4 regions of the Parashewanella sp. 2304DJ23-3 genome follow, and region 4 is predicted to be linked to each of the others. Evidence: predicted binding sites of a transcription regulator. Region 4 holds the regulator's gene; each other region holds the start of a gene.
What was found. Region 4 encodes sigma-54, which starts transcription at its own class of promoters, with help from an activator protein. Its sites were predicted from a motif close to GTTGGCACGNNNNTNGNNT; they were not measured.
Positions count from the first base shown of each region.

Region 1: flgF (flagellar basal-body rod protein FlgF) is a predicted target of sigma-54. The motif match lies at 6,234-6,252, and genes of this name have one in related genera.
Region 2: AC1EU2_RS16380 (DUF4097 family beta strand repeat-containing protein) is a predicted target of sigma-54. The motif match lies at 5,289-5,307, and genes of this name have one in related genera.
Region 3: AC1EU2_RS00230 (YccF domain-containing protein) is a predicted target of sigma-54. The motif match lies at 2,079-2,097, and genes of this name have one in related genera.

Region 1 is NZ_JBWQOH010000002.1:15,608-23,669, reverse strand. It holds gene flgA (flagellar basal body P-ring formation chaperone FlgA) at 45-746, opposite strand; gene AC1EU2_RS06000 (chemotaxis protein CheV) at 1,072-1,992, shown strand; gene AC1EU2_RS05995 (CheR family methyltransferase) at 2,116-2,946, shown strand; gene flgB (flagellar basal body rod protein FlgB) at 3,085-3,483, shown strand; gene flgC (flagellar basal body rod protein FlgC) at 3,486-3,914, shown strand; gene flgD (flagellar hook assembly protein FlgD) at 3,924-4,619, shown strand; gene flgE (flagellar hook protein FlgE) at 4,720-6,105, shown strand; gene flgF (flagellar basal-body rod protein FlgF) at 6,290-7,033, shown strand; gene flgG (flagellar basal-body rod protein FlgG) at 7,045-7,833, shown strand; gene flgH (flagellar basal body L-ring protein FlgH) at 7,844-8,062, shown strand, end outside.
Region 2 is NZ_JBWQOH010000011.1:68,008-76,069, forward strand. It holds gene ftnA (non-heme ferritin) at 59-592, shown strand; gene AC1EU2_RS16360 (hypothetical protein) at 692-832, shown strand; gene AC1EU2_RS16365 (methyl-accepting chemotaxis protein) at 876-2,783, opposite strand; gene ribB (3,4-dihydroxy-2-butanone-4-phosphate synthase) at 2,955-3,602, opposite strand; FMN riboswitch at 3,756-3,954, opposite strand; gene AC1EU2_RS16375 (GIY-YIG nuclease family protein) at 4,016-4,306, shown strand; gene AC1EU2_RS16380 (DUF4097 family beta strand repeat-containing protein) at 4,365-5,228, opposite strand; gene AC1EU2_RS16385 (M14 family metallopeptidase) at 5,482-7,311, opposite strand; gene AC1EU2_RS16390 (2-isopropylmalate synthase) at 7,424-8,062, opposite strand, start outside.
Region 3 is NZ_JBWQOH010000001.1:43,757-51,818, forward strand. It holds gene AC1EU2_RS00215 (isopenicillin N synthase family dioxygenase) at 1-265, shown strand, start outside; gene AC1EU2_RS00220 (hypothetical protein) at 888-1,061, shown strand; gene AC1EU2_RS00225 (1-aminocyclopropane-1-carboxylate deaminase/D-cysteine desulfhydrase) at 1,067-1,981, opposite strand; gene AC1EU2_RS00230 (YccF domain-containing protein) at 2,158-2,568, shown strand; gene AC1EU2_RS00235 (M23 family metallopeptidase) at 2,588-3,418, opposite strand; gene AC1EU2_RS00240 (6-carboxytetrahydropterin synthase) at 3,498-4,367, opposite strand; gene AC1EU2_RS00245 (dihydroorotase) at 4,626-5,972, shown strand; gene AC1EU2_RS00250 (hypothetical protein) at 6,012-7,571, opposite strand; gene ompW (outer membrane protein OmpW) at 7,805-8,062, opposite strand, start outside.
Region 4 is NZ_JBWQOH010000001.1:1,226,155-1,234,216, forward strand. It holds gene mgtE (magnesium transporter) at 1-511, opposite strand, end outside; gene AC1EU2_RS05400 (hypothetical protein) at 758-1,441, opposite strand; gene AC1EU2_RS05405 (AAA family ATPase) at 1,442-2,566, opposite strand; gene AC1EU2_RS05410 (HPr family phosphocarrier protein) at 3,300-3,569, opposite strand; gene rapZ (RNase adapter RapZ) at 3,562-4,413, opposite strand; gene ptsN (PTS IIA-like nitrogen regulatory protein PtsN) at 4,410-4,853, opposite strand; gene hpf (ribosome hibernation-promoting factor, HPF/YfiA family) at 4,856-5,143, opposite strand; gene AC1EU2_RS05430 (RNA polymerase factor sigma-54) at 5,216-6,691, opposite strand; gene lptB (LPS export ABC transporter ATP-binding protein) at 6,740-7,471, opposite strand; gene lptA (lipopolysaccharide transport periplasmic protein LptA) at 7,468-8,025, opposite strand; gene lptC (LPS export ABC transporter periplasmic protein LptC) at 8,012-8,062, opposite strand, start outside.

The DNA.
Region 1 (8,062 bases), on a different contig from region 4:
CAAAAAAGCCAATTTAATTTTACAAAGATACCATTGAGTATATTCTACATCCTGACTTGAACTTCGCCAATCCCAATTACTTGAGCTTTAATGGTTTTATTTGAGTGATTGTTCATAACTTCAATGGTGTCGTGCAAATTTCCATCAGTTTTTGCTGTCCCAGTAGTTCGAATAGAAAAACTTTTCGTACTAGCAACGATTTTCACTGAGTCTCCTTTGCAAACAAAACATATATTTTGCGAAAAGATTGGATGATTTTTAGCAATTCTTTTTTTGGTTTTTGTTCCTATGATTGCTTCTAACGTGTCAAAGTGTGTCCCGCGGACAGAATTCTCATCAAGATATTTCAATGTCACTTTCGAAGCGTCAATTAACTCATTTGCCGCTAGAGTTTTAGTGGGCACAGCAACTTGATATTGAGTCTTAACTACTACAGACAGGTAGACTTGCCAAGGGTAGGAGTGATTCGTTTTACAACTCAATTTTACGGTATTATTTCTCTTGAGTTTTGGTGTTACTAAAGTTGCCAAAATAGGAGAGATGCATTGTGGTATTTTAAATCGCTCGTTAATATTTTGAGGTGTGATTGTGATTTTGGCGTTTTTTGCGGGAATAATTTTGTCTTTTACGGCACGCTGAGCAGCATTAGAAATGTCTTGTAACGTCGGAACGTAAGGATTTACTTTACTGTAAGTAAAAGGCGAAGCAACCATCATGGCAATAAATAAAAAAAAACTGACTTTCATTTTTTTAATACTCTGTCGATATATAAAAATATGCCTATACTTTGTGCGTGCAAGTAAATGTTTATTTACTCTACGTCATAATTAGTATGGTTATAGTTTAACAATATACTGTAAAGTTATTGGAGTTTATTCCGTTAAATATTTACAATTGTGTAGCATATCCATTTTTTACGTTAAAAAATGAGATGTGCGAACTTATAAAGATGCAACGGAACTGATTCATCTTAATGGCAAAAGGTATAATTGCGAAGACACTTAGATTTTGTTCTTGTTTTAGAGGCTTATGCCATCAAAACATGGACTGTTGTTAAGGATAGGCAGAGCTATGTCAAGTATTCTCGAGTCGGTAAACAAGCGAACTCAACTTGTTGGTCAAAACCGTTTAGAGCTATTGTTATTCAAGTTTGATGATTCTCAAAAGTTCGGAATCAATGTATTTAAAGTCAAGGAAGTGCTTCAGTGTCCACCCTTAACATCTCTTCCTAAACTCAATTCATTTGTTCGCGGAATTGCTCATATTCGTGGTACGACGATTTCAGTTATTGATTTAAGTGCTGCCACTGGTGGGAAACCAATCGAGAACATCGATAAGAGCTTTATCATCATTTCAGAATACAACCGAAGTGTTCAGGGGTTTCTCGTATCCTCAGTTGAGCGTATTGTTAATATGAACTGGGAAGGTATTATGCCTCCTCCCACCGGTGCAGGTAAAAATTCATATTTAACGGCTGTTGCTGAGTTAGAAGGTGAGCTTGTAGAGATCTTAGATGTAGAAAAAATTCTAGACGAAATCTCCCCTGTGAAAACCGAGATAAGTAAAGAGATTGATGAGCAACTGACAATAGATAGAGAGCAACAATATAACGTGTTAGTGATTGATGACTCATCAGTCGCTCGTAAACAGATTGTAAGAGCACTTTCTTCTCTTAATTTGAATATTGAAACCGCAAAAGATGGTCGCGAAGCGTTAGATATGCTCAAGCATAAAGCGGAAGGTAGTGAAGACTTATCAAGTGATATTCCTCTGATTATTTCAGATATCGAAATGCCCGAAATGGATGGTTATACATTAACGGCCGAAATCCGAGGAAATCCAAAGCTGAAAAATATTAAAGTTGTTTTGCATACTTCGTTGAGTGGCGTATTCAATCAAGCGATGGTGCAAAAGGTTGGAGCTGATGATTTTATTGCAAAATTCAATCCAGATGAATTAGCTTCAGCAGTGAATAAACAACTAAGCTTGTAACATAAATTATATTAGTGTTATTACACTATTAAATTCGTTGTTGAATTGATTCAGAAGCTAAGGTATAAAGCAGCGCCTTAGGCAAACTTGAATGCCAATTGTATTAAAACTTAGGATGGTACGGTGCCAAATAGCACACTTGCAGATGATGAATACCAAAAGTTTCGCCGCTTTTTAGAAAAGCAAAGCGGAATTGTATTAGGTGACAATAAACAGTATCTAGTACGCAGTCGACTTGCGCCTTTGATGGGAAAATATGATTTGCCAAGTATTTCTCATGTGGTTAAGCGTTCGATGGAGCCTACTGAACGTCAACTAAGACTTGATGCAATTGATGCAATGACAACGAATGAAACCTTATGGTTTCGTGATCGTTATCCATTTGAGTTGCTTGTTAAGCAAGTACTTCCTGAAATGGATGCCAAAAAAACGCCAATCAAAGTTTGGTCTGCGGCTTGTTCTTCAGGACAAGAACCTTATTCTATCGGAATGAGTATCCTTGAATACCAACAGCAAAAAGCGAACAGTTTTGGTCGTGGCATTACTGTTACTGCGACTGATTTATCCTCAACGATGTTAGAGCGCTGTGCTCAAGCTGAATATGATAGCCTGGCATTGGCTAGAGGGTTGTCTGAAGAACGAAAGCGTCAATTCTTTGATGACTTACCGTCTGGCAATATGAGAGTTAAACCTAAAGTACGCTCATTAGTGAACTTCAGAAGCCATAACTTGCTAGAAAGTTACAGCATACTTGGCAAGTTTGATGTGATATTTTGCCGAAATGTTTTGATTTACTTTTCAGCAGAGGCAAAGGCTAATATCTTACGGCAATTCGCTGCCGCCCTTAATCCAAATGGTATCTTGTTTCTTGGGGCTTCTGAGTCTATCACTGGTTTGACGGACGAATTTGACATGATTCGTTGCAATCCAGGTATTTTTTATCGTAAAAAATAATCTATCCGGTTGTATAGCGGGTTTATCTCGCTTTTCTTTTATTCATATCCGCACTATTTTCATTCAAATTTCACTCCCATAATTTTATTGGCATACGTATTGCATTTACAAAGCAAAGTCCATTGTAAAGGCAATTTTATGGCGATTGGTTTCGATAAAGCATTAGGTGTTCATCAGCATACGTTAGGCGTAAGAGCTAAGCGTGCAGAGGTATTGTCCAGCAATATCGCAAATGCAGACACACCTCATTACAAAGCAAAAGACGTCGATTTTGAACAAGCGATGCGAAGCGCTGTGTCAAAACAAAGAGGCGTCAGTTTAGGTGGCACTCACCAAAAGCACTTTTCAATTCAAAGTGTAGTGCAAGCCGAAACAGGCTATCGAATTCCTAACCAACCAGACACTGGTGATGGCAATACAGTGGACATGCAAACAGAACAAGCTTCTTTCATGGAAAACGCTTTGGAATATCAAATGTCACTTGGTTTTTTGGAAAGCAAGTTTAATGGCATGAAGAAAGCGATAAGGGGTGAATAATTATGAGTTTATTTAATATTTTTGATGTTGCAGGTTCAGGTATGTCTGCACAATCAGTTCGCCTAAATACGACTGCGAGTAACATTGCCAACGCAGACGCGGTATCCAGCAGCATTGATGAAACATACCGCGCACGTCACCCTATTTTTGCAGCAGAGATGGATAAAGCTTCTGCTTCTCAAATGCAGGGAAACCAGTCATCAATGAAAGTTGCAGTAAAAGGCATTGTTGAAAGCGACAAGCCACTGATTAAAGAATTTTCACCAGATCATCCAATGGCTGACGGTGACGGTTTTATTTACAAACCAAACGTTAATGTGATGGAAGAAATGGCTGACATGATTTCTGCGTCTCGAACATATCAAATGAACACCCAAGTTGCTGATACTGCCAAGAGCATGCTTCAGCAAACGTTGAGAATGGGCAAGTAGGAGTAGGTTATGAATGACATTAACTCTACAGGTAACCCTTTTTTAGACAGTTTACGGCTGCCAGAGCAATCGGAAACGCCAGAGCCGAATAACAATCAGTCTCTGACACAAGATGATTTCTTTTCTTTGTTATCTCAGCAGTTGGCATATCAAGACCCTTTTAAACCTGTTGATAACGATCAGATGATTGCGCAAATGGCGTCATTTTCAACTGTTGATGGGATTGGTAACTTAAACAAAGAAATTTTGAACTTGAATCAAACTATGAGCTCAAGCCAAGCGCTTCAAGCTTCAAGTTTGGTTGGACGCAAAGTTTTGATCCCAACAAGTTCGGGTAATGTTTCAGCCACAAATCCAGAGCTTAGAGGTGTGGCTAGTACAACATCGCCAGTTGAAACGATTAACGTTCGAGTGGAAGACAGTAAAGGTCAGTTGATCACGACCTTCGAAGCCGACGGTAGCGACGGTGGCAATATCGAGCTTAAGTGGGACGGGAAAGATAAAAACGGCAACCCTGTTGCAGAAGGTGAGTACACCTTAAAAGCCAGCGGGATTGTTGATGGTGAAACACAAGATTTGCCAGTTTCAACTTATGCACACGTAAGTAGCGTTTCACTGGGTACTGCTCAGACTGGAGCCATCCTTAATTTGGCAGGCGGAAGTGCCGTTAAATTGAGTGATGTGTTAGCCGTTTCAGAAACTTAGAAAGAACACAAGAAAAGCCGATTAAACCGACTTTTCATATTTGGAATAAGAATTTGGCGAGGATTCGCCAGTTAAATCTTGATGCAGAACAGGGGGACTTATGTCGTTCAACATCGCCTTAAGTGGCATTGAAGCCGCACAAAAGGACTTAAACACTACCGCCAATAATATTGCAAATGCCAATACCATTGGTTTCAAAGAATCACGTGCTGAGTTCGCTGATGTTTATGCAAATTCAATTTTTTCGAACGGTAAAACAAATGTTGGTGGTGGGGTGACAACGACTCAAGTTGCTCAGCAATTCCATCAAGGTAGTTTGCAGTTTACCAACAACGCACTTGACATGGCGATCAGTGGCGGTGGCTACTTTGTGACCTCTTCAGATCAAAATTCACAGGATTTAACATTCACTCGTGCTGGTGCGTTTAAAGTGGATTCTGATGGTTTTATGGTTGACTCAGCGGGTAACTTTTTAAGAACCTTTCCAGTAGATAAAAACGGTAATTCGACATCAGTGAGTTTGACAACCACTGAACCTGTTAGAATTCCTGACACCGCAGGACGACCTGAGCAATCGACTAAAATTGATTTGCAAATGAACCTGAATGTTGCGGAAGACTCTAAAGATCCAGCGGCGTTTGACCCTGAAGATCCTGAAACGTTTAATAACTCAACATCAATTACATTTTATGACTCACTAGGTGAGCCGCATGTAATGACAACGTACTTTGTGAAGCCTGAAAATGCTTCCCATAATGATGGAAACAATTGGGTTGCCTTCTATGCCGTTGATGGTGAGCCAGTAGATGTTGCTGGTGCTACTGCTACTTATGATGTTGATGTGGATGAGAATGGAATCCCTGATGGTACTCCTCGAAATGCTACAGCAACGAAGCCAGATAGCGTGCCTGCTACTGACTGGCAAGGCGCTGTACTGACATTTGATAATGTCGGTGGTTATACGGGTAGTACACCAGCAACAATTAATACGGTACCATTAGGTGTTACTGGCGCTAACGTACTTGGATTAGGTGCTGATGGTACACAGGCCTTGAACATTGAATTTGACAACCCAACGCAATTTGCGGCACCGTTTGAAGTCACCAAGTTAAGCCAAGACGGCTCGACTGTCGGTCGTTTGACGAATGTTGAAATTGGGGCTGATGGACTGATTAATGCAAGTTACAGTAATGGTTCAACCATTCCATTATCACGTGTTGCATTGGCAAGGTTCCAGAATGAGCAAGGGTTAACTCAGGTTGGTAATACGTCTTGGCGCTCAAGTTTAGATTCAGGGCCTGCACTAGCGGGTGAAGCTAACAGTGGTACGCTAGGCAGCATTCGTTCTTCAGCTCTTGAACAATCAAACGTTGATTTAACGACTGAGCTTGTTGATTTAATTTCAGCACAGCGTAACTTCCAAGCTAACTCGAGAACGTTGGAAGTTAACAGTACACTGCAACAAACGATTTTACAGATTCAATAAATCATAAAGTTTATTTGTTACATTAAAGCCATTGCCTCCGCGGCAATGGCTTTCCTCTTTTTAAAATATCACTTCATTTTTTTTCTTTTTAGACTAGTAAATAGCCGATAAACACTCGGCTCTAATCAATTGGCACGTTCGATGCTTTATTCATCATAAGTATTAAGTTTTGACGGATTGAGTAATGGATAAGCTGCTTTATATCGCCGCCAGCGGTGCTAAACAAAATATGGCTGAATTGGCTGTTCGTGCCAATAACTTAGCCAATGCAAATACCGATGGTTTTAAAGCCGATATGGCGCAAGCTCGCTCAATGCAAGCTTTTGGTGATGGTTTGCCAACACGTGTGTTTGCAATGACAGAGCAACCTAGCGCCAATTTTCAATCCGGTGCAATCAAAACAACAGGTCGAGATCTTGACGTTGCCGTTAAAGGTGATGGTTGGTTAGCGGTGCAAAGCGCAGAAGGTGAAGAAGCTTACACCCGCTCGGGTAGCTTGAGTTTTGACACCACGGGTTTATTACAAAATGACCGTGGTAACCCAATTATGGGGCAAGACGGTCCGATAGTGTTACCGCTACCCATCGAGAAAGTAGAAATAAGCCAAGATGGAACCATTACCGTCAGGCCTCAAGGTGCACCAGCTGAAGCGTTAGAGCAAGTTGGTCGCATCAAACTCGTAAATCCTGAAACAGCAGAGCTGATGCGAGGTCAAGATGGGTTATTCAGACATTCGTCGGGGCAGCCTCAACCGATTGATTTAGATGTAGCACTGGAAAGTGGCGCAATCGAAAGCAGTAATGTGAGTGCCGTTGAAGAAATGGTTGCATTAATCGATATTCAGCGTCAGTTCGAGATGCAAGTGAAAATGATGAAAACGGCAGAAGATAACGATCGTGCTTCTGCTCAAATGATGAGAATGAGCTAGGGGAGTATGTCATGCATCCGGCATTATGGATAAGCAAAACCGGGCTTGACGCCCAACAAACAGATATTGCGGTTATTTCAAATAACGTCGCCAATGCCAGTACGGTTGGTTATAAAAAAAGCCGAGCTGTTTTTGAAGATTTACTCTATCAAACAGTGAATCAGGCAGGTGGTATCAGTGCAAATAACACCAAGTTACCTAATGGTTTGAACATTGGTGCAGGTACCAAAGTGGTTGCCACGCAAAAGCAGTTTACCCAAGGAAACATGCTGACCACAGATAATTCGTTAGATTTGATGGTAGAAGGGCCTGGTTTCTTTGAAGTCCAAATGCCAGATGGCAGTACGTCCTATACCCGTAATGGACAGTTCAGTTTAGATGACCAAGGTCAAATTGTAACGTCAGGTGCGGGTTATGTTATTCAGCCTGCGATTACGATTCCAGAAGATGCAACCAGCATAACCGTGTCTGCGGAAGGTGAAGTATCTGTAAAAACTAACGGCGCAGCAGAAAACCAAGTGTTGGGTCAGTTCAGTATGTCTGATTTTATTAATCCATCAGGTCTAGAGCCAATGGGGCAAAACTTGTATTTAGAGACAGGGGCAAGTGGAGCACCCATTCAAGGTACTGCAGCATTAGACGGTATGGGAGCCATTCGTCAAGGTGCGCTTGAAACGTCAAACGTGAACGTTACTGAAGAATTAGTGAACTTGATTGAAAGTCAGCGTATTTACGAAATGAACTCGAAAGTGATTTCAGCCGTTGACCAAATGCTGTCTTACGTTAACCAAAATCTGTAATGGGTGACTGATGATGCGTAGTTTATTTCTTGTTAGCGTGGTTGTTTTACTTTCAGCTTGTAATTCTACTAGTCACAAGCCAATTCCTGATGATCCATTTTATGCACCAGTGTACCCAGATACTCCTCCTACGAGCGTCGAGCCAACAGGTTCTATCTACATGGATGCGGAAGCGGCGAGTTTATATTCTGATATTCGTGCACATAAAGTGGGCGACATCATCACGATT
Region 2 (8,062 bases), on a different contig from region 4:
ACAATGTAGCCCATGAACGCAGTACGGTGATGAAATATCACGACATTGAGGTAAATCCATGTTAACAAAACCTATGATTGAAAAATTAAACGAGCAAATTAACTTAGAGTTTTTCTCATCGAACCTATATCTTCAAATGAGTGCTTGGTGTGAGGATCAAGGCTTTGAAGGTGCTGCAAAGTTTATGCGTGATCACGCAGAAGAAGAAATGGGGCATATGCGCCGTTTATTCACTTATGTCAGTGAAACTGGCGGGTTACCTTTAATTGGTACGATTGATTCACCCCCTTCTAGTTTTGAATCACTGCTGTCGTTGTTTGAGCATACTTATGAGCACGAGCAAATGATCACGGCAAAGATTAATGAACTCGCACATTCTGCATTCACAAATCATGATTACTCGACATTCAACTTTTTACAGTGGTATGTAGCAGAGCAACATGAAGAAGAGAAATTGTTTAAATCTATCGTTGATAAAATTCGTTTAGTCGGCGAAGACGGTAAGGCGTTATTCTTTATCGATAAAGATTTAGAGCTGCTGGCGGGCAAGGGCCATGACAGCGTAATGAATGCGCAAATTACGGTTGAGTAGTTAATCTGTTACGATTTAAGTGATTTTCACTAGTGAATTATTGAAAGCTATACTCAGTTATAGCTTTTTTTGTGCCTAAAATTAATGAGGAGCGTCACTATGGGAACGGTTGCAATTGTGGGAATAACTATTGGTGTTGTTGGTTTTCTATTTGGGATGACGACTTACGTTAGATTGAATCGTCTTGAGCAGCATTTAAAGCAAAGAGGTGTTCTCGATAAAGATTTCACCTCTCATTAGAGTGGGTCAGACTTCACTATTAACATCTGATCCACATCAAAAGTTATTGCAACTTAAATTTCTCTACAATGGCATTAAGCTGCTGATTACTTGCCGCTAAGCTTTGGGCATTATCCATTGTATGAGAACTGTTAGCCGTGAGTGTGCTAACAATATCGTTAATGGTATTAATGTTGCGGTTTACTTCTTCAGTTGCTTCACTTTGCTGCTCTGTGGCGGTTGCAATCTCCACACCAAGGTCGTTAATTTGAATTACAGAGTCAGACATGCGATCTAAGCTTGAATTCACTTGTTCGGTATTGCTTGCCGTTGCTTGGCAGCGATCTTTGGTTTCTTCCATCGCTTTTACAACCAAGCTAGTGCCTTCGTTGAGATTATTGAGCATGGTGTTAATTTCTGATGTGCTTTGCTGGGTGCGTGCTGCTAAGGCTCTCACCTCATCTGCGACTACCGCAAAACCGCGCCCTTGCTCTCCTGCGCGAGCGGCTTCGATGGCTGCGTTGAGTGCCAACAAATTGGTTTGGTCGGCGATATCGCCAATTACACTCAATACAGAACTGATCTCTTGTGAGTCTTGATTCATCACTTGAATGCGTGCTGACATGGTTTCCACTTCTTCAATTAAAGCTTCAACACTTGCTACCGCATTTTTTACGATGCCTTTTGAATTCAGCGCTTCATCGCCAGTGAGCTTGGTAAACTCCACAGTTTGAGCAGCGCTGCCAGCAACGCCAATGGCACTGGAACTCATTTCGCATACGGCGGCGACCACTTGCCTTGTTTGTTCAGCATGGGAGACCAATACTGTATCAGTATTTTCCGTTTGTGCCATTAGCTCATCAATGTTAGCTGATATGTATTGTGTTGCTTGTGAAACTTCAAGCAACATTTCTTGTAACTGGCTAATGAAAGTATTCACACCTGCAGCGATTTGACCTAAATCGTCATTGGAATTGACTTCAAGGCGCTTGGTTAAATCGCCGTTGCCTGCTGATAAATCTTCTATGGTCGATTTTAGCGCTAGAATTGGACGGTAAGCGACGGAGAGTGTCATCAGCAAAATGATGATCGAGATGGCGAGCAGTCCAACGCCTGAGTAGATTGCAGTGGTTAATGCTTGTTGTACAGGGGCATAGGCAATATCAGTATTAATACCTACCATTAAATGCCACTTTCTTGATTCGCTCAGCTTGATGGTATTAAAGAAGGCAACTTTATCAACCTCACCTAAGCGATAATTGAGGATGCCTTTATCATTCTTTAGAATGTGAGCCGCTAAAGGCCGAAGATCGGGAAAGTCGGTGAGTTTGGTTTTTCCCGGTACATCCACTTCACCATTAGAGGCAATGGTTAACGTTTGGTCGTCATATAAGCCGATAAAAGCACCAGCAAAGTCATTACTCACAAACATTTTATTTAGCTCAGAAAGCTCGATACCAGCGCTGATAACACCTACCAACTTCCCGTTTTGATAAAATGGTTCAGCAATACTAAACATTAGGTGATCAGTCACTGCATCATTGAAAATTTCTGTGATAACTGTTTTACCTTGAGCTTTGGCTTCAATGTACCAAGGGCGGTTCCTTGGATCGAATGGAAACGGCTTAATTTCTCCGCCTGTTGAATAAAAAACTCGGCCATCTTCATAGGCCAGTAACATATCAGACACTTGAAATGCTAATTGTAACTGCTTGAGCCTCACTTTTAGCTCTGCATCGCTACCGCCGCCTGCAAAGGCTGGGGCTGTCTTTATTACGGCTCTTTCAATCGACTTGAGCCAGTTACTGATAGTGTTCGAGGAATTGTCGATTTTTTGTAGAGAATATTCGTTAATACTCTGTTCTATGGTTTTTGATAGCTGCTGATAAGATAGAAAATTTGAGATTGCAAGTGATAAGGTTATTACCAAAACAAAGATAGCAATAATTCGCCCTTTAAAACTGCTTAACATGGTTTGAGATCTTGTTGGTTATTATTCAGAACATTATGTTCTAAAAGTAGAACTATTATGTAACATTATTGCGATGGAAATATTGTTTATGTGATCAAGTTAACTTTTATGTTTGAAAAAATGGGAACTAGAACATGAAATGTTAATACGTTCCCATTGGATGATGGCATATTAACTCGCTTGTTTTTCGCCTTGTAAGCGATAAGCAATAATGTCATCAATCCACAGTATTGGCATATCGTGTTGCTGGCTGTAGCGTTCGACTTGTTTCCCTTTGGCCATGGTGCCGTCAGGATTCATCAGCTCACACAACACGCCAGCTGGTTTTAATCCTGCAAGAGTCATTAAATCGATGGTACCTTCGGTATGCCCACCACGACCGAGTACACCTTGAGGGTGTGCTCTCAATGGATAAACATGACCAGGACGAGCTAAATCGCTCGGCTTAGCGAGTTCATTAATGGCCGCTTTAACGGTGGATACTCTATCGACCGCAGATACCCCCGTAGTGACACCATAAGCGGCTTCAATGCTGACGGTAAATGCAGTGCCATACTGGCTGGTGTTGTTTTCAACCATCATAGGTATGTGCAATTGATTGACTTGTGCTTCTGTTAAACACAGGCAAACAATACCGCTGCAATCTCGAATAAGCTGTGCCATTTGTGATGTTGTCAGTGTTTGTGCTGAGAAGATAATGTCGGCTTCGTTTTCACGTGCTTCATGATCCATTAACAATACACCACGCCCCTGTTTAAGCGCACTAATCGCACTATCGACACGGCTGATCGCCGCTAAAGTTGGATTGGACTGATCCATAATATTTTCCTTTTAGAAAACGTTGAAATATTGGATCAGGGCAATGAAGAATAGCGCCGTTTTGCCGACGACTTTTCATGATGAAAAGCCGCTAGTAAAAAGCGCAACAGAAATAGCGAAACCACCTAATGAGAGGCATGTTCGCTGATTGTCTATTATTCTCTCCCATCCGGACTGAGCTATTAAAAAACAGCAACACCGTCGGCTTTGGAATTATGCTTAAACGTAAAGCGTCAGCACTCACCAAATCTGCTTGTCCCTATTCATCATTTAAGTTGAATAGGCGCTCGCGGGCTTACAAATCACTTTGATCACCGCCGGTGGGGAATCACACCCCGCCCTGAGAATGTGCTAACAAACTGTATTGCTAGCAAGGTATAGTATGCGCTTATTAGGGCTAGAAGTGAAATTGAATGGATAACAACGAGTTCAAAACAAAGCCATGGTGGGTATACATCATTCAGACTCACAAAGGCTTACTTTATACCGGGTGTACGACAGATGTTGAACGACGGTTTCGGGAGCACCAACAGGGTGGGGCTAAGGCTGCCAAGTTTTTGAAGGGAAAAGGACCGCTGGAGTTGCGTTATCGTGAGCAAGTTAATGATAAAAGCGCCGCACTTAAACGAGAAATTGAAATTAAAAAAATGCCTCGAGCAAAAAAATTAACCTTAATCGCAACGGGGAGCAAAACTGAGAAATAGGGAGATAGGGTTATTAATCAGTTTTGCGTCGGGAAGTTTATTTACAACAAGCCTTGTCTTATTCGTCGACAGATACAGGCCCATCAATATGTTTGAATCGTAGGCCGCCTGAGCCTGAATCAATAATTTTTAACCCTTTGGTGTATTCGACATCAATACTGCCTGAGCCGTCATCAATGGTGACTTTACCGTTAATGTGATGTGCTGTAATCGAACCAGAACCATCGTTAATCCTTGTGTTACCACCAATATGCTCAATATCGATACTGCCAGAACCATCATCAATATCGAGTTTACCATTGGTGTTACTCACCGAAATGCTGCCAGAACCATCGTTGATATCAATATTTTGACCGCCATCGATTTCAATTCCACCTGAGCCATCGGCGATGTCAATGTCTTGCTTGGCATTGCTGATTGAGATGGAGCCAGAGCCATCCTGAATGCTCACTGCTTGGCCACCCACCAAATCAATGCTGCCAGAGCCATCGTTAATATTGATATCAGCATCGACGCCACGGATATCAATAGGTCCTGAGCCATCATGGATGTCCAGCATCATTTGTTGAGGTACTGTCACCACTAAATCAATGTAAGGCGAACGATTGAAGCTAAAATTATTGTCGAATTCAGCAACCAATTCGGCTTTATTACCTGACTTTTCAAGCGTTAATGTGTAACTTACATCTTCATAGGTGTTAATGTCCGCTTCAACTCGGACATCAGTCTGTCCGCGGACACCTTTAATGGACAATTCACCTGCACCAACAGCAGCTTTAAATGCAGATAAATTACTGGCATTAAGTTCTAAGGACTTATGTTCCTTATGAGTAGGTCCAGATGTTTTACCATTTACGTTAATAATGCAGCCTGATAGTGCAATGCTACTTGCAATGATGATCCCAAGTGTTTTCAATTTCATTGTGGTTGTCCTTAATCCTAATGCTGTAATTCTTGTTTATTTAATCAGTTGGTTAAGTATTAGCAGCTAACGTGCCAAATATTAAGTTGTTGATTTGTGGGCTTTTATTTTATTTTGAAAACGTGCTCGATTCGAAAGCGGACACTAATGCATTGAAACCGCAACTTAATGGTGAAAATAACAAATGAGTCAATATCGCCAAATTCAGACAGTGAATTTGGCGATATGAGCAACTTGAAAGAAGATAATGAATTTAGAGTTCTTTCAATACCGGATAAATTAAATATTGTTTGTCATAGTATGGACTGCGCTCATAAAACCAACGCAAACGGGCTTTGGAGTCTTCAGCAAACGTTTTATCTTTTAGTGCTTCATTAAATTCAGTTTGCAGTTTAGGGTTCGCAGCCAGCATTTTTTGCGCTAATGGCTCGACAGCATAGTCTTCAATATATTCAGTTCGAGTAAAAATAGGATTAAAGAAACCCCATTGGAACAAAGAATCACTGTGTTGAGGTTCTAGCAGTAAAATGGCCAAATTGCCCAATGGCTGCTCGGTATCAATTTTTACCGTACCAGCTGGTAGCATCACTTGTTGTTGTGAAGACGTTGGCGTCGCTGTGACTTGTAAGTGTCCTTCATAAGAAGTCTTTGCAAAAGTAAGGCGTGCAAATTTATATTGCTGTAGTGTTTTAGAGGTCGGCTGTTCAAGGCGAGTCATACGAATACCGTGAATGGCTAAGCGCTCGATAACTTGTTGCCATTGTGGCGGAACATAATAAGCACTTGGTCGGTTGATGGTAACGTCAGCTGCCGTTCGGCCAATCACGGGTAAGTTCGGGTAGAGTTTAGGGACTCCTGTCCAACGAACCACTTCTTTACCACTGATGTCACTGAGTTCTTTATGGTACTCGATGCCTTTAAAATCCCAGCCTTTTGTTTGTTGCTCTGATTTCCAGTTGAGTGTGATGCGTTGTGGATAAGCAAATTTATCTTTAGATACTGCGGCTTTCAGCTTTGTGCCGTTGCTCGCTAAAGTTTTTAGCGTTTGCTCAAGCATGACATAAGTGCCGAGCACACGTTGTTTATAAGGCTTTAGGCTATGATTCTCAATTAAAATAGTCGGCAGATGTCTCGCATCACCATAGCCGTTTGAATAACGTGGGGAAGCATGCCATAACGCCATGCCTTTGCTGATGTCCATTTTGTCCATCGCAAACACGAGTGGACCAGGGATATGACCTTGTTCGGATAAGGCGGCATCAATTTGCGGTTTGTAGATATTTTCCAGCCAATCAAAACTGGCGGGGCTTAAGCCGACTGATAAATTGTAGCCATAGGTCACGTCATATTGATAATCAATGCCATCAGTAACATGAACGTCAATATAAAGATCTGGTTGCCAAGTGTTGATCGCCTTGAGCATATGCTGCATTTCAAGGGTGTCGGCTTTGGCATAATCTCGATTTAAATTAAGGTTATTGGCATTAGTTCGCCAACCCATGGAGATAGGACCACGTTGGTTGACTCGATTATGCTTATCAGTGCGTTCATGACCATCGACATTGAAGATAGGCACAAAGAGCAAATTAGCGTTTTTTAATAGCTCTGTTTTCCCTCCGTGTACGATGTCTCTGAGTAGCATCATACCAGCATCTTTTCCGTCAATCTCACCTGCGTGAATGCCCGCTTGAACCAATACGGTTGGTTTACTATTTTTATTGAGCGTTTGAGGATCATTGATACCCGATTGAGTGGCTATCACCATCCAAATATCACGACCTTGAGGACTTTTACCTAAACTGATTTTATTGAGTTTGTCACTGCTCTCAACGAGTCGGTCAAGCCACTCAAAGGTGCGTTGATAATTCGGACTGTCGATATAACCAGATAATTCAAAGTCTGTGACCCATGGGTTATCGGTCGATTGTAATAAGGCTTCACTTTTTCCATGCCAAGTGATTTGTGGTGGCAAAAAGGGATCGTTTACATAGGTTTCATTAATGACAGGAACATTATCGTCAGCAGCATAAACAAAACCACTGAGTGAAGACAATAAGAGTGAAGCAGCGAGAGCGGTGCGCATGGTAGCAATCCGTAGCAATAAAAATAATTATTGAGTATCTTTGCCGATACGCTAACTGAGTGCAACCGCTTAACTTAAAACAGTTTGTTCATGGTGATGAGAGTCTGCCGTTTCAATACTTTTTCGAAAGCTGTATTAATGTGTTGTCACATACCTGCTGTTCTGTTGCAACTTGCTTTACGTTGTGGAAGTAGTCGTCAAAGTCAGATTTTGATTGCAAGGTAATGTTGAGCTCGTTCATTTTATTGAGTAACGCATTTCTACCAGACAACTTTCCCATTACTAACTGGTGCTCTGCTGACCCAACCGATTGTGGAGAGATAATTTCATAGGTTTGCGGATGTTTGAGCATGCCGTCTTGATGAATACCTGATTCGTGCCTAAATGCATTTTTACCCACAATAGCTTTGTTGAGTTGTGGTTGAGTGTTTGCGGCAGCTGCAACGGCTTTGGAACATGAAATGAGGTGCTGTGTTTTAATCTTCGTCGCATAAGAAAATTGTCTTGGGTGCGTTTTCATCGCCATGATGACTTCTTCTAATGCGGCGTTGCCTGCACGCTCTCCAAGTCCGTTGATGGTACACTCAACTTGTCTTGCTCCAGATTGGATCCCTGCCAATGAATTGGCCGTAGCAAGCCCAAGATCGTTGTGGCAATGAACAGAGAAAATGGCTTTGTCAGCATTGGGTATACTGTCAATCAGTCCTCTGACTAAAATACCAAATTCTAACGGTAAAGCGTAACCAACCGT
Region 3 (8,062 bases), 1.2 Mb from region 4:
TCAAGATAAAGATGGGTCATGGGTAGATGTACCGAGTGATTTCGGTAATATCATCATTAACATCGGAGATATGCTTCAAGAAGCTTCTGGTGGTTATTTCCCATCAACGTCACATCGTGTGATTAATCCTGAAGGTATGGATAAAACGAAGTCACGAATTTCACTGCCTTTGTTCCAACACCCTCGTCCTGAAGTCGTGTTATCAGACAAATATACTGCCCATGAATATTTAATGGAGCGCTTAAAAGAATTAGGTGTTATTTAATACACTTTTTTTAATGAGAAATCGCTCAATATTGAGCGATTTTTTTTTATGTAATTTAATTAGAATTGATTAGAATCTGTTTTAAAAAATAAATCAGACTATTATTCTGTAAAATGCAATGACTATAGTGTTTTCAGACTCTAGTTTTGAGATCTTCGTCGAAATAATACACAGTACTTAATGTTCAGATCTTTACAATTTTGAAACATTTCTGTTTGTCTATAGTCACTTTAACACTGACAGTTATCGCATTGATTTTATTAAACTTTTAATAAATCGCTGTTTCAAGTTCATTTTAAGTACAATGCAGTCCCAATGCGGGTTACAGAGCGTTTTAACGCACTGTTCCACAAGCTTATCCACAGGTTTAGTGGATAACTGCTTGCAGCTCAATGTCCACGGGATTTGAGGATAACAAACGCTTCTTCGTAGCCGTAAAACAAGTCGTAATAAAATTACAAAAGTGACGAAATATAGAATATGAAAGCAAGTAATTTTATCTTATTAAGACTTGATTTTTGAAAATTGTTATCTACCTATTATGAACACTACTTGAAATTTCTTAGTTCTATTCTAGAGTTTAGATGTTTAAATAACTACAAACAAAAGCATGGAGAGCTGTATGCCATATAAAATAGAGGATCGTCAGATAAATGTGTCATTCCCTGTTAAATCAATTTCTGTTCATAAAAATGCCATTGTCTACACTGACAAGTTAGGAAAAAACAAAGAAATATTCACTCAAAAAAGTGATGCATTGAATTTCATGAGGTGGTTGCTTAACAGCCACGTCTAGATCTGCTATTCAATATTATATTTTCTTTTATACCTCAACTGCATCGTCTCATTAGCTAATATCCCGCCTTGGTGTATATATAAAATCGAGGTGTTTGTTAATTTATGAAGATGATGCTTTAGAGTTATTAATCCAACTGGGTCATATAAGAGTTCAAACTCAACCCCGCACATGTTAGCTTCACACCAAGTATCAAATAACTTCTTATTAAGTTTGCCGAAATGGAACCTTTGAGGCGTACTTAAAATCTCAGGGTGTAGACGGCTATCATCAATAAGCAAATTAAACTGATGTTTTAGGTATGCATCATCGCCCACAACAGCGCAAGTCAGTACTTTAATGTCGTAACCTTTGGATGTAAAAAACTCTTGTAAGAATAAAGCCGTTGTTCCTGTTCCTGATGGTAGAAAGACTTTTATCGGCATTTGATTTGTTTCTAGTGCCCATTGTGCAATTTCTTCTGCTAACTGATGAACGCCGTACCTTGCTAGATCTGAACGTCCGCCTTCTGGTACCACTAAAACTTCAGCATTGTCAGCATATTCTTGCAATAACCATGCTTCTTTTTCTACGTCACCTTTAAGCTCAACAGGGAATACTTTAACATCAGCTCCTTGCCCTAACGCTGCTTTATAGTTGCCTATTGGGTTTATTTTTAAATGCTCAGGGATCCGGTCGACGTAGAAACGAAATGACCAACCTTTTAACTTTGCTAAAGAAGATAAGGAATATAAAGAATTCGCTTGGCATGAACCAAAACCAACGAGTTGCTTTACTGCAGGAAACTGATTGTCGAGCAATGACCTGAACTTTCTTGCTTTGTTGCCACTGAATTCAGGATGCAATAAATCATCTCTTTTAATGAAAAGGGAGCGTCCAAATAAATTGATTTTATCGACTGGGCTATTGGTCAGCTTCATTATATTTTAGCTAAAAAGACGATTCGAATATTGAGTGATTTTACCAGAGAACTCATTCAATTACTGAGTTAACTAATAAAATCACTGAGTTAAAAATTTTGGCATGTATTTCGCTATATTCTATATCAGTAGAGTATTACAAAAAACACAATTCATTGAAGACATTGGGAGATGAAATGGCTATATTTCGCATCATTTTTAATATTGCTTGGTTTATTATGGGTGGCTTTTTAATGGGACTGGCCTGGTGGTTAGTCGGCATCCTTTGCTTCATCAGTATTATCGGTATTCCTTTCGGTCGAGCGTGTTTTGTTATTGGCGAACTGTCTTTCTGGCCATTTGGTCAAGAACAAATGAATAGACGAGTTGCTCGTGGACGTGAAGATATTGGAACGGGTGCATTTGGTACGATTGGTAATATTATTTGGTTCTTATTATTTGGTATTTGGATGGCCATTGGCCACTTGGTTCATGCTGTAGCGTGTTTTATAACCATCATCGGCATTCCGTTTGGTATTGCTCACTTAAAGTTAGCGTTACTCAGCTTAGCGCCAATAGGCCAAACTATTGTTGCTAAGCCAGATTAATCGTATTTTTAATTAAAAATTATTTCTTTTGCATCACCGACTTCATATCAGGGACGATAGAAGTTGGATCTAATCTCATTTGGTACCAATTTAAACGCCAATCTAAGTGGGGGCCAGTAACTCGACCAGTCGCACCTATTTCAGCAATTGGCTCACCTTGTTTCACTTTCTGTCCTTGTTTCACATAAAGCTTGCTTAAGTGCAGCATACTTGAGCTAACACCAAATCCGTGATCAATAATTACGGTGCCCCCTGAATAAAACATATCGGGTACGGCCAAGGTAATTACGCCGTCAGCAGGAGAAACAATAGGTGTCCCTGTGATCCTTGCAACATCAACCCCATAATGTGGTCGACCAGGTTTACCGTTGTAGACTCTCTGACTGCCGTAAACACCTGAGATTCGACCAGTAACAGGCCAAATGAAATCAGCAAAAATGGCCATCTGTCGCGACTCAGTATTACGAGCCGCTCTTACTTGCTTACCATCTTTTTTCGCTCTTGCTACCGCTTTAGGGTCAGGCTTCATGATTTTCTTACTGATGCCATTTACCCGATCAATTTTATATTTTTTGGCGGTAACGTTTAAAGGCTTTATCTCCGTTAGACCATTGGGATAAATCACTTTTAACTCGTGTTCTGGCTTTGCTTCGCGCTCAAATCCAAAAACAAAGTCTCCTGACTTGGCTACCTGTAAAGGGTTACCATTTAACAACACTTGAGATTGAGGAGGAACATTACCTTTAATAAGACTGCCCTGCTCAAATTTACCCTGTAAATGAATTGAGTTGGCTAATGCAGAAAAGGAAAGGAAAAATGAAGCGAGAAAAAATGAAATGTATCGAGTCATGATTTGGCTTATTTATTTATAATAAACCAAATCATAACAGTGTTTTTACTGTTTACTCAACGAAAGTTAAGATTCAATATTAATTCCTAAACGCAATAGCACCTTTGCCTACGCCTTCAAATGCGACAACTTTATAACTTTTTTCAGGGCTCATGGTGTGCAGTGTTTCAGCCATAAAGTCAGCCAATAACTCAACAGTTGTATCATGAGGAATCATGTCAGTTACCGCTTTAGGTATGGCTAATTGAAATTCACCTTGGGGCGCAATATATCTGAAACCATAATGGCTTTCATCATTAACACCTTCAGCATCAATATCTAATCCAGAAATATCGACTTGATCCTCTTCACTACCAAGATAAATATCTTGCCAACGCTCTGCCCAATATTGGTTCCAGCGAAGTGATTCCTCACCATCTTCATAAATAGTAACTGGACTGCGGTGACCATGAGCAATACGCTGGCAATTACCATCATGTTTTTTAAGGCCATGACTGTAATGATAAAAAGGTGTGTCGAGCTTTTCGGTTCTTAACGTTAATTCAATTGCGTTCACGTTATCAGGTAAAACGATGCTCAATTTTTGTTTTAAAAAATCAATCACATTATCAAAAGCGATTTCAGTAGCTTCAATGAAAGTAAACGCTTCTTTAGGACAAATTAAATGCATGCTGCCTACTTCACTTTTGAAATCGACAATGGTCGTTTCATCAGTAAATTCAAAACGACTGGCAGCTGATAAACTCGGTACCAGCAAACGATGATCGACGATTTCGTCGATGGTATGTTTAATTGCTTTTTTTACTTTAGCGAAATCAAGAACCATACTTTGTTCGTCCAAACCACCGTCTAGAACAACATCAACAATCCAACTTTCACCTACCATTCCACGTTTTTCACACAAATAGGAAAAGTCGATCACAGTTAGATCTTTTACAAAAAGCAGCATTAAATCTCCTCGGCAGAAAAACAGTCCGCCAAAACTCATACCAAATCACGATATTTGGTATGGCTCCATCGGCTATGGCCAACGAGCTTTACAACAAATAGCCAACCATTATACTCAAACTTTAGCGAGCTGGCGAGGTTCACTCTTACATCCCTGACAAAATCTTTATTTGGCGCTTAAAACGTGACAAAGCGCACACTTGGGGCGGTTTTGAGGTATTATATGCATGATAAACATCAATAATTAATTAGGTATCCTATGAAGACTTTGATATGCAATGCCCAACTGGTCAATGAAGGACGCATTTCGACTCAAGATTTACTGATTGAAAACGGTCGTATTAGTAAAATCGACCGCCAAATTTCAGCACCAGCTGATGCAAAGGTTGTTGATGCTCAAGGAAACCATTTGATTCCGGGAATGATTGATGATCAAGTTCATTTCAGAGAGCCTGGTTTCCCAAATAAAGGCACCATTGCAAGTGAATCAAGAGCGGCAGTGGCAGGCGGTATTACTAGCTTTATGGAAATGCCAAATGTAAATCCACAAACGACAAACTTAGATGCACTTGAAGACAAATACACTCGTGCTTCACAAAGCTCTTTAGCTAACTTTAGCTTCTATTTAGGTGCAACCAACGACAACGTTGAAGAAATCAAGCGTTTAGATCCTAATCAAGCATGTGGCATCAAAATTTTCATGGGTGCATCAACCGGAAACATGCTGGTCGACAATGAATCTACTCTAAATGATATTTTTGCTAATGCCCCTACTCTTATTGCAACCCATTGCGAAAATACGCCAATGATCACCGCAATAGAAGAAGAGTATCGTGCTAAGTATGGTGACAATATCCCGATGAATCTGCATGGTGAAATTCGATCTCGTGAAGCATGTCTTGCGTCATCTCAATTAGCTACTTCTTTAGCCATCAAGCACAAAGCTCGCTTGCACGTATTGCACTTAACTACCGCTGATGAGTTGTACTTATTCCAAAAAAATAAACAACTTGCAGACTTAAAGGGTGCAAATATCACAGCTGAAGTTTGTGTTCACCACTTATTTTTCAATGATAAAGACTATGACAAGCTAGGCAGCTTAATTAAGTGTAATCCTGCTGTTAAGCGCGAGTCGGATCAATTGGCTCTGATTAAGGCAGTTCAAGACGATGTTATTGACATTATTGCGACTGACCATGCACCACACACTTGGGATGAGAAGCAAAACGAAAGTTATTTTAAAGCGCCGTCTGGCTTACCATTAGTTCAACATGCGCTTCCATCTGTGCTTGAACATTATCACAACGGTAACTTCTCACTTGAAAAGATTGTTCAAAAGACATCTCACGCCGTTGCAGAGCGTTATCAAGTTAAAGATCGTGGTTACTTACGCGAAGGTTATCATGCGGATTTGACATTAATTGACTTAAACAAGCCATTTGAAGTGACTAAAGAAAATATTCGCTATCATTGCGGTTGGTCAGCATTTACTGGCTACAACTTCCAATCGAGCATTATCGGCACTTGGGTAAACGGTAATCACATGTTCGATGGCGAACGCTTTATTAATAAGCAATTTGGTCAAAGACTTCAGTTTACACGTTAATATCTTATGAGCCCAAGTCATCCTTGGGCTCATATTTATCTAACCAAAGGTACAACTGAAAGCACTAAACAAAAGCCTTTGATTCACAAGTAGAATGTGTTGATACCCTCTATCTAACATGTCTCGTTTAGCCTGCTTTATGGCTTCGCTCTCTGCTCTCTCTCTGGTCTTTTTGGCATTAGAAACTAAAGAACGCTCAATCTTTGAACTTCTTTTAGGGTGAACGGAGCTCTCTCTAATATCTTCACTTATAACTTGTAACTCAACCTCAACTTCAGGTGAAGTATTTGACGTTGAAGAATTCAAAGCATTAAATTCAGTTGTATGTTCAGGCTTAAGCCTTTCGCTCTGAGTAGATTCAACAGTCGAATCTTCGGCCAAAAAATTTGAGCTATCTCCAAGGGTTTTACCTACATCTTGTAACTCTATCTCAGCTCTAGATGAAGTACTTGGCGTCGAAGCGGCGAGAAGATTAAGCTCTGCACCACGCCCTAACTTAGGCTGTTCGCTCTGAGCTAGTTCAATCACTGAACCGCCTCTCGAACGACTTTCGATCTCGGTATGATTTTCAGCTACAGTTTTTAATTCTACCTTAGTACTAGATGAAGCACTTGACGTTGAATCATTAAAACGAGAAAGTTCAATCTCTGATTCTGGCTCAGAACTTATACTGTCAACAAGCTCAACTTGTGAATCTTTATTTGAAAGATTTGGACGCTCTTCAGTAACTTCATCTTCGAATTCAAACTCTACTGCAGTTCCTTGTGAAGTGCTTCGTGTTGGAGAATTTAAATTATAGAATTTAACGCTAGATCTTGACTCTGGCTTTTCATTCTTTGCAAGCTCGTCAGCAATAGCGTCCATTGACATTTCTAGAAACGTCATTGCATCTTTTTTTGCTGTAGGTGATAAGTGACTGTTAGCCTCAAGAGCTTGAACTTCTGCTTTTAATTCGTAATATTTAGCAAAAAAATCTCTTCTTGACCCTTTGCAACATTCAGAGACATCGTAACTTTCATTATAGACTCGGTTATTTGCAATGTTTTTATCAAAGAAAGTTCTCTGCTCTTCCTGCATAGCTAACAAAGCCCTATTTGACACTTTTGAGACTGGCTCCTTAAAAATTTTATCTTCAGGTTCTACACTTTCCATACTTTTTGCAAGTTCAGAGTTTGGATCAATCCACACGATAAATTGTAACTGATCATTTTCACTAACAATCTTGTAATTTAATCCATTCTGAGCTTCAGCTGGAAGCGAAGCTTTAAGTGCATGGAAATCTGCAATTTTACTCGTGACATCACGAGCTAACGGACAATGAGGAGTGAGTACATTAACCGCTCTTTCTAAAGTTTTTTGACGTAAGCCACCAGTAAAAAGATTTATTAAGCGCTCAATAAAGGACATTGAGCCCCTCGCCTTTTTTAAATCTCCAGCTTTAACGAATTTCCATGTTCGAGGGCTCATCTTGCATTTTTCAAGCATGGAATCGATTCCATCTTGTTTTTTTAGGCCAAATTGTTCTCGTCCACATGGGTCGCCTGTCCCTGTAATATATTCACATGGTCTGTTTGATTGTAGTTTATGACTCGCTTCCATAAGTTCCCCTGAAATAAATACTTTCGGGCAATGGCTAACAGATTTCTAAAGTCTTTGAAGATTAAGAAAGGTGTAAGTCTAGTTTGAGTAGTTATATATTAGAGTCAAATGAGGGAGATTAAGTTCCATGAATTTTGGGTTAACAAATATTTAGAGTCTCAAATTACATATATTGGAGATATAAAAAAAGCGCTACATTAAAGTAGCGCTCATTGATGATATTTAAAACTAACTTAGAACGTATAACCAACCGATACCATATATACCCATGGGTTGATGTCTGTTTTGATTTTCACATCAGCATTCAAAGCTGTTGAATTAAACTTAACATCGGTGCCAATATCTGCATACCAAACAGAAGCATTAACCAACCACTTCTTATTTACTTGATAGTCTGCACCAACTTGAGCTGCAAAACCCCAAGAATTCTCGATACTTAGGTTATTCAGTCCTAACGGTGCTGCCGTATCATTCTTTGTGAAGTGATTATC
Region 4 (8,062 bases):
GCAAACTGCCACGATTGCGTAAATAGCGCAAAATTACATCAATACTCACATCAGGGCGAATGGTCACCGAATCGGTATTCATGATACTGCCAGCCGTATCTTCAGGATATGACAACGCTTGCTCAACACGCAGCCGATCTTGGCTGTTCATTGACTGTAAGATCTGTTGATACAAACTATCCGGCAAACTTCTTAATACATAAGCCAGATCGTCAGTATCCATATCTTTGGCAATAACTGCTAACCGCTGCGGCGACATCTCCATAATAAAGCTGTCTTTAAGCTCTTCACCGAGCTCATCCAGCACTTCCCCCGTATGCTGCGCATCGATCAGTTGCCACAACACCTCACGAGTTTGCGGCGGGGAAGACTCAAGCATCAACGCAATATCAGAAGGTGACATATCATTCATCATCTGCCGCACATGCACGAACATGCCACTATTTAGCGCATGATTTAACTGATTTAAACGCTGCTCAGCTTGCTCATTATCCAACATTTCTAATGGCATAGCGGCTCCAACTCAAGATGATGTATTGCAATAAGGGTAGCGGATTTAGGGATTTTTTCAGAAGTGAGGGTTTAAGATCAGAAATATAGCTCTTTCTTTGTCTGAAAATAGTATGCTTTCACTAACCTAAAAAATCATTGAGCAGAAATTTATTAGATAATTACCAAAAACGACACAAAATAATGGGCTAAAATTAGTAGCATGGGACTCAACCCACTTTTTGTATCTTTTGACTTAATAGTCTTATTATATCAGTTTGTCACGTACTTCAGATAGCGCATCGATAAGTGGAAAAAGAGACTGAAGGTGCTGTTCTTTATGTATTCGTTCAACGATTTTTTTAAAGTATTCTTCACTGGCGACACCACTGCAATTTGATTTAGAGTACCTGATTCGTCGTTCTCTGAGTGCTTTAATCGCATATTTTGCATGAAATTGAGAATGGGTATCTTCGTTAATATAACATCCCATCAATTCTGGATCATGATCGTTGACGTTGTAGTACCTCATATAACTGATGAGAGGCTCGGTTCTTGGCTGCCTTGGAATTACATTGCGATTACATAACAAAATAGTTTCAAAGCATCTTTTTTGTACGACTATACATGTAGTCACCCTCTCAGGTAATTCTAACGTTTCAAGTTTTGATTCAACTTCTTTTTTACGAGCTTCAATAGAAGCTTCATCAGAGTCTAAAATAATAAAAAAATAATCGACATCTTCTGATAATTTTATATCTGATACGGAGTTCTCTATATGATTTATGATAGATGGATAACCTTCACCTGAAATATAATAGATACCCGAATTACTGTCCTTAAAACTATCAAAATCATCATGAACTTGTAGATCTGGAAGATATAGCTTAATCCACTTAGGGTATACTTGCATTTCAGAAGAAACACCTTCTACGAGGAAATACAACTTCACCTATTCACCTCGATATAGTTTACTATTAATGAGTTGTATAAATTTATCGTGGCTACTTGTTGAACCTATAATTGACTCAGCTTTCTGTGTAGAAATCACACTCCCCTTTCTTGAAACAATACTCCAATACTTAGCTGGAATCATATTGATAACTTTAGGGTGATGAGAGGTTACAATAATTTGATTATCAGTACTCTCCATTTCAGAAAGTACATCTGATAAGCAGTTAACACCTAAACTATTCTCTATTTCATCGATTACAATTGATGACTTATTGTTTCCGAAATATAGCTCTGAAAGTATCATCATTGTTTTGAACATGCCGGAAGAAATTGAATGCTGGTTGACAACCTCACCAGACTCCATATGCATGTCGATATAAATTAAGTTTCTTTTTTCTTTTGAATCATCCGTAATAGCTTCTATCAATCGAGGTTCTATTGTTTTAACAGACGGAAATATACTAGTGTATGCAAAAATAAAATCGTCAAATCTATTTTCATCAAATTTAAAAGCATAGTATATCTTTTCTCTACACTTAATACCTTTATACTTCCTAGATATTTCTTCGATATTATTTAATTCAGAATCAATAATCTCTTCATGAGTTTTAGAGTTAACTAGAGGTATGACTTTTGGCCTAGAGAAATCATTCGAATCTACATCTACGATTGTCATTGAATTTAAGGAATCATAAACATTAACGATTTCTTCTTCATCTCTAAACTGATAAATCAGGCTAGTAAGTGAGTCTAACTTAGGTAGTGTTAAACCGTTGTACTGAATATTATCTTCTGACCTTGATATAATTTCTACATTATCAATCTTTAAAACTTCAGAAAGGTAATGTCCATACTCAACGCCTTCATCCGTTACAGACGAGGGAGGTGATAGCTCCCCAGACCACTCAACACTACGATCAAGATCATCTTTAAAGCTTAAATTCCATTTAAATGAATGGCTTTTGGCTCCTTGAGCAATCTGTACTAGCTTTTTTAAACCTACAATAATTGTAGTTTTACCAGCTCCAGATATGCCAACTAACACATTCAACGAACCAAACTCTACATTGTCAATTATTAGCTTAGGTTTAGATTGCTCAAAACTTAACTTCAATACTTTCAACAGATGTACCTTTAACTATCTATATTATAAGTAATCATACTCCACTCTCGTGGAAATCTCATTATATTGATGGACTCAATTGTCATAACATTTTAATAGTGTGTCTATCTACTTGGCAAATATGGTTGAAAGTGCTCTGCACTTTAAAAGTCGTGGTCTTTCCGACCACACCGGAGCAAAAAGGGATTCTCCAGCAAATCCCTTCTTGCATCATCCCATGCCGCCCCAGCGAAGCTGAACATTTCGGATATAGTTGAATAAATGACTAACGGCTCTGATGGTACATCCATGTACCCCAGAGCCTAGCCCGACGTCCTGTCGGGCTCACGCCATTTTATATTCAACCATATCCTCAACAGCTTCGACGGGAACATTCAGCCCTTAAACAGCATTTGAGTAAACTACTGTGTAACTATTTATTCAGGTGAATTTTCGAAAACCTAGCAGGCGACGACTATTCCCATGGCAAAGTTGTTATTCACCGTTGGTGAAAAATAACGTAAGCGCAGCATGGATGCGGCGCTAGATTTCGAGGTGCATGGATGCACCATCGAAAGCGTTAGGGATTTTTTATCATAAGAGGAATAACGTTTAACTTTGCGGGGCGGCACTGGGGAATCCAAAGGGGAGCTTGCTGGAGAGCTCCCTTTTGGGCGGTGTGGAGTGCAACTCCACGACTTTATAAACTTCTCAGAAGTTTTACTAAGCTAATAAGAAGCAAGCCTAAAAGACGTCAACACCCTTCTTCAAACTTATCCTCAATCAACTGACAAACCGCATCTAATGCAGCTTGAGCATCATCACCCTCAGCGATCACAGAAATGGTTTTACCCATGCCACTCTCAAGCATCAACAAACCTAAAATACTGGAAGCCGAAGCCGACTTGTCGCCTTGCTCAAGGGTGACACTCGCATCAAACGTCGCCGCCAACGTGGCAAGTTTGGTTGCCGCACGGGCATGCAAACCCAGCTTGTTGGCAATAACAACTTCTCGTTTAAGCATCAGCAGAATCTAACTCTCTGTGGCTCGCTGAAACATTATGTTTGCCTGCTGAAAGGTGACGAGCTATTTGCTCTGTGACATACACCGAGCGATGCTGACCACCTGTGCAACCAATCGCAATGGTGAGGTAACTGCGATTATTACGCTCTAATTGCGGGATCCACGTTTCAATAAAATTAGTGATTTGCCAGATCAGCTTATTGACTAACGGTTGACGTTGTAAGAACTCCTGCACAGGTAAATCAAGCCCTGTCATCGGTCTTAACTCAGGCTCCCAATGCGGATTAGGTAAGAATCGAACGTCAAACATGAAATCTGCATCATTCGGCATTCCGTGCTTGAAACCGAAAGACTCAACGTTTATCACGAGATCTTTTTCAACTTGCCCAAGTAAAATTTCACGAACTCGATCACTCAGCTCGTAAATATTTAAGCTAGATGTATCAATATAATGATCCATCATCTTAGAAATCGGTGCTAATAACTCACCTTCTAATTTGATCGCTTCAGGCAATGTCACATGATGTTTGGATAATGGATGAAGACGGCGCGTTTCACTGTAACGTTTAAGGAGTGTTTGATCATTTGAATTCAGAAAAAAGCTACTTATTTCGATATCATTAAGTTTCTCTAACTGCTTTTCAAGGATCTTATCTTGCTCTGGTAAATTACGTACATCGACACTGATTGCGACGAGCTCATTATCCGGTTTAAGTTGAGAAATAAGATCACCAAGCAAAGGTACAGGCAAATTATCAACACAGTAATAGCCTAAATCTTCAAGCACACGCAGTGCAACGGATTTTCCTGAGCCACTTCGTCCTGAAACAATAACAAGCTTCATCCCGTAATCACCTGATACAACTCTTCTTCATCATGGCTTTTACGCAACTGCTTTAATGTCTGTTTGTCACTTAACTTTTCAGCCATTGCAGAAAGCGTGCTTAAATGTTCTTGGCATTGATCTGACGGAACCAACAGCGCAAATAAGATATCAACTGGCTGTTTATCAATTGCTTCAAAAGCAACCGGCTGCTCACATTTAATCAAAGCGGCAACAGGCTCTTTAATGCTGTCGATACGACCATGAGGAATAGCGATACCGTTGCCGATACCAGTGCTCCCCATTTTTTCGCGTTTGAGTAAGCTCTCGAAAATTTCTTGAGCCGAAAGTTCTGGGTACTTCGCAGCGATAAGATCACTGATAAGTTCGAGAACTTTCTTTTTACTGCCTGGAGTTGCACAAGTGGTGCACTCCGGCTTTAAGATGATGCGTAATTCCATCGTTAATGTTTGATCAACTTTTCTTTGTGTTTAATCACTTGGCGATTAATTTTATCAATTAATATATCAATCGCTGCATACATATCATTATGCTGTGATTTTGCATATGCCTCACTGCCATTCAATGTAATTCTGGCCTCGGCGGTTTGTTTTGAACGCTCAACGTTCAACACGACGCGCACATTATTGATCTGTTCTATTCGACGTTCAAGTTTTGCAAATTTTGTGTTCACATATTCTTTTAACGACTCGGTAATCTCGACTTGCTGTCCCGTGATTTCTACGTGCATATCCTATGCCTCCTAGCGTTATTTGAATGGTTAACTTTTCAAAATTTCTCTATACCAACTCTTATTGGTATTTTACAAACTCTTTCTCTGATTTGATGGTGGGATCATCATGGCTTCACGATATTTAGCAATCGTTCGACGTGCAACATTAATCCCTTGCTCGTTCAGTAATTGTGCCATTTTGTTATCACTTAATGGCTTCTTCGTATTTTCAGCATCAACTAACTTTTTAATGAAAGCTCGAATAGCTGTTGATGAGCATTCACCGCCATCTTCAGTACCCACATGACTAGAGAAGAAATACTTAAGTTCATAGATCCCTCTAGGAGTATGCATGTATTTTTTCGATGTCACCCTTGAAATGGTCGACTCATGCATCTCTAACTCTTCAGCAATGTCATTAAGCACCATCGCTTTCATGGCTTCAGGGCCATATTCAAAAAAACCTTGCTGCTTTTTCACAATCTCATTGCATACTCGCAAAATAGTATCGTTACGGCTTTCAAGGCTTTTAATAAACCACTTTGCTTCTTGCAAATGTCCACGAACAAACTGGCCATCCGCCTTATTTCTTGCCCCTTTAGCCATCGCTGCATAATGCTGATTCACATTGATCTTAGGCTGTGTGTTTGGGTTTAATTCTACAGTCCAACGGCCATTTTTCTTCATTACTGATACATCAGGTGTAACGTATTCATCTTCTTTTTGGCCTACAGACAACCCAGGTCTTGGGTCTAAACTTTGAATTAAATTAATCGCTTCTTTTAGCTGTGGCTCTTTAAGCTTAGTTTTTCTCATCAAAGTGCGAAAGTCACGAGTCGCAATTAATGGTAAATATTCTAAAACCATTAACTTCGTCTGCGCTAAATACGGTGTGTTCTCGTCCATTTGTGATAGCTGAATATGCAAACAATCACCGACATCACGTGCAGCAACGCCCACTGGGTCAAAGTGCTGTACACGTTTAAGTACAGCTTCAACTTCATCAAGCTCAATTTCTGGATCGCCTAAAGCGATGAGAATATCTTCAGTTGTTTGAGTGAGGTAGCCACGTTCATCGATGGCTTCAATGATCGCCGTTGCAATGGCGAAATCGATATCAGAAAAAGGGGTAAGGTTTTTTTGCCATTCAAGATGCTCATATAAACCATGGCTGGTTTCACCATGAAACGACGTTTCATCATCAGGCATTAAAGCGCCGGAACTGGAATTGGGGGCGGCGGTATAAACTTCGTCCCATGTTGTATCAACTGGAAGTTCGTCAGGCATTGAGTCTTGAGTCATGGTTTCTGACGTTTCGACTGCTGCGTCTTCAATAGGAACTTCTGGTTCTTCACCTTTGGCTTCTGATTGCAGCTGTTGTTCTTTAATCGACTCTAATGATTCGAATTGCTCGTCTTCCATTTCTAATAATGGATTGGACTCTAAAGCTTGTTGAATTTCTTGTTGTAGCTCTAACGTCGAAAGCTGAAGCAAGCGAATGGCTTGCTGAAGCTGTGGCGTCATGGTTAGGCTTTGACCCATCCTGAGCTGAAGTGACGCTTTCATGTTACCGCTATTCCCTTTTTGTTCTTGTTACGGCTTCAATGCCGCTCACTATAACGTGAATTGTTCCCCTAAGTACACTTCCCTTACGTGTTTGTTGTCTAAGATCTCGCTAGGGGCACCTTCTGCAATTAAGTCACCATGACTTACAATATAAGCATGCTCACACACATCCAGTGTTTCACGCACGTTATGATCAGTGATCAATACACCTAAACCTCTTTCACGTAACTGCTCGATAATTTTCTTAATATCAATGACGGAAATAGGATCTACACCAGCAAATGGTTCATCTAAAAGAATAAACTGTGGGTTTGCCGCTAATGCGCGCGCAATCTCTACACGACGACGCTCACCACCCGATAATGACATACCTAAATTGTCACGAATATGTGTTATATGGAATTCTTCAAGTAGATGTTCAAGCTGCTCTTCACGCTCATCTTTAGAGAGCTCTTTACGAGTCTGCAATACAGCCATGATGTTATCGTATACGGAAAGCTTTCTGAAAATACTCGCTTCTTGAGGCAGATAACCAATGCCCTTTCTGGCACGTAGGTGCATAGGGTCAAGCGTAAGATCATCATTGTCGATAAAGATCTGACCCTTGTCACTTTTAACTAAGCCAACAACCATATAAAAAGTGGTGGTTTTACCCGCACCGTTAGGCCCAAGTAAGCCAACAATCTGCCCAGTCTTAACGGTGAGACTGACATCTTTAACAACTTGCCGACTTTTATAGCTTTTGGCTAAATGCTTTGCCGTGAGTGTTTTTTGGGTCATTGTTTTTTCTCGGCTGACTTCTTAGGCGATGTTTCTTTTTTATTTAAGCTATCTTGGTAAGTTTCTGCTGGAATGATGGTTTGCACTCGGCCTTTATCTTTACCGTTAGCGCTGCCTTCAGCTTCAACATGCTGATTTTCAACATTATAGCGAATAAGGTTCGCATGCATTTTTATGCCACCTACATCTAAACGCGCATCACCGCTTAAGACTAAATCACCTGTTTTCTGTTCGTATGCAATCTTAGTCGCACTTGCAACTCCTAACTTACCGTCATCTAAAACTTGACTGAACTTAGCAGGTTTACCCGTTGCAATAAATTGGCCGTTGCCTGTTTTTTTATCTTTCGTTGCACTCATGTCATCTGCGGTAATTTTAATTGACCCCTGTACGATCAATACATTGCCGCTATATACCACTTGGTTTTTCTTTATGTCACCTTGAGAAGCATCAGCACTAATGTTCACTGGTTGCTTCAAATCATTTAGTTTTGCAATCACAGCTGAACTGCTTGCAATGAGCAACGAAAAAATAATAATGTTACTTAGTTTCATAAGTTCCTGTTACCTGACTTTTTAAGCGCACCGTTTC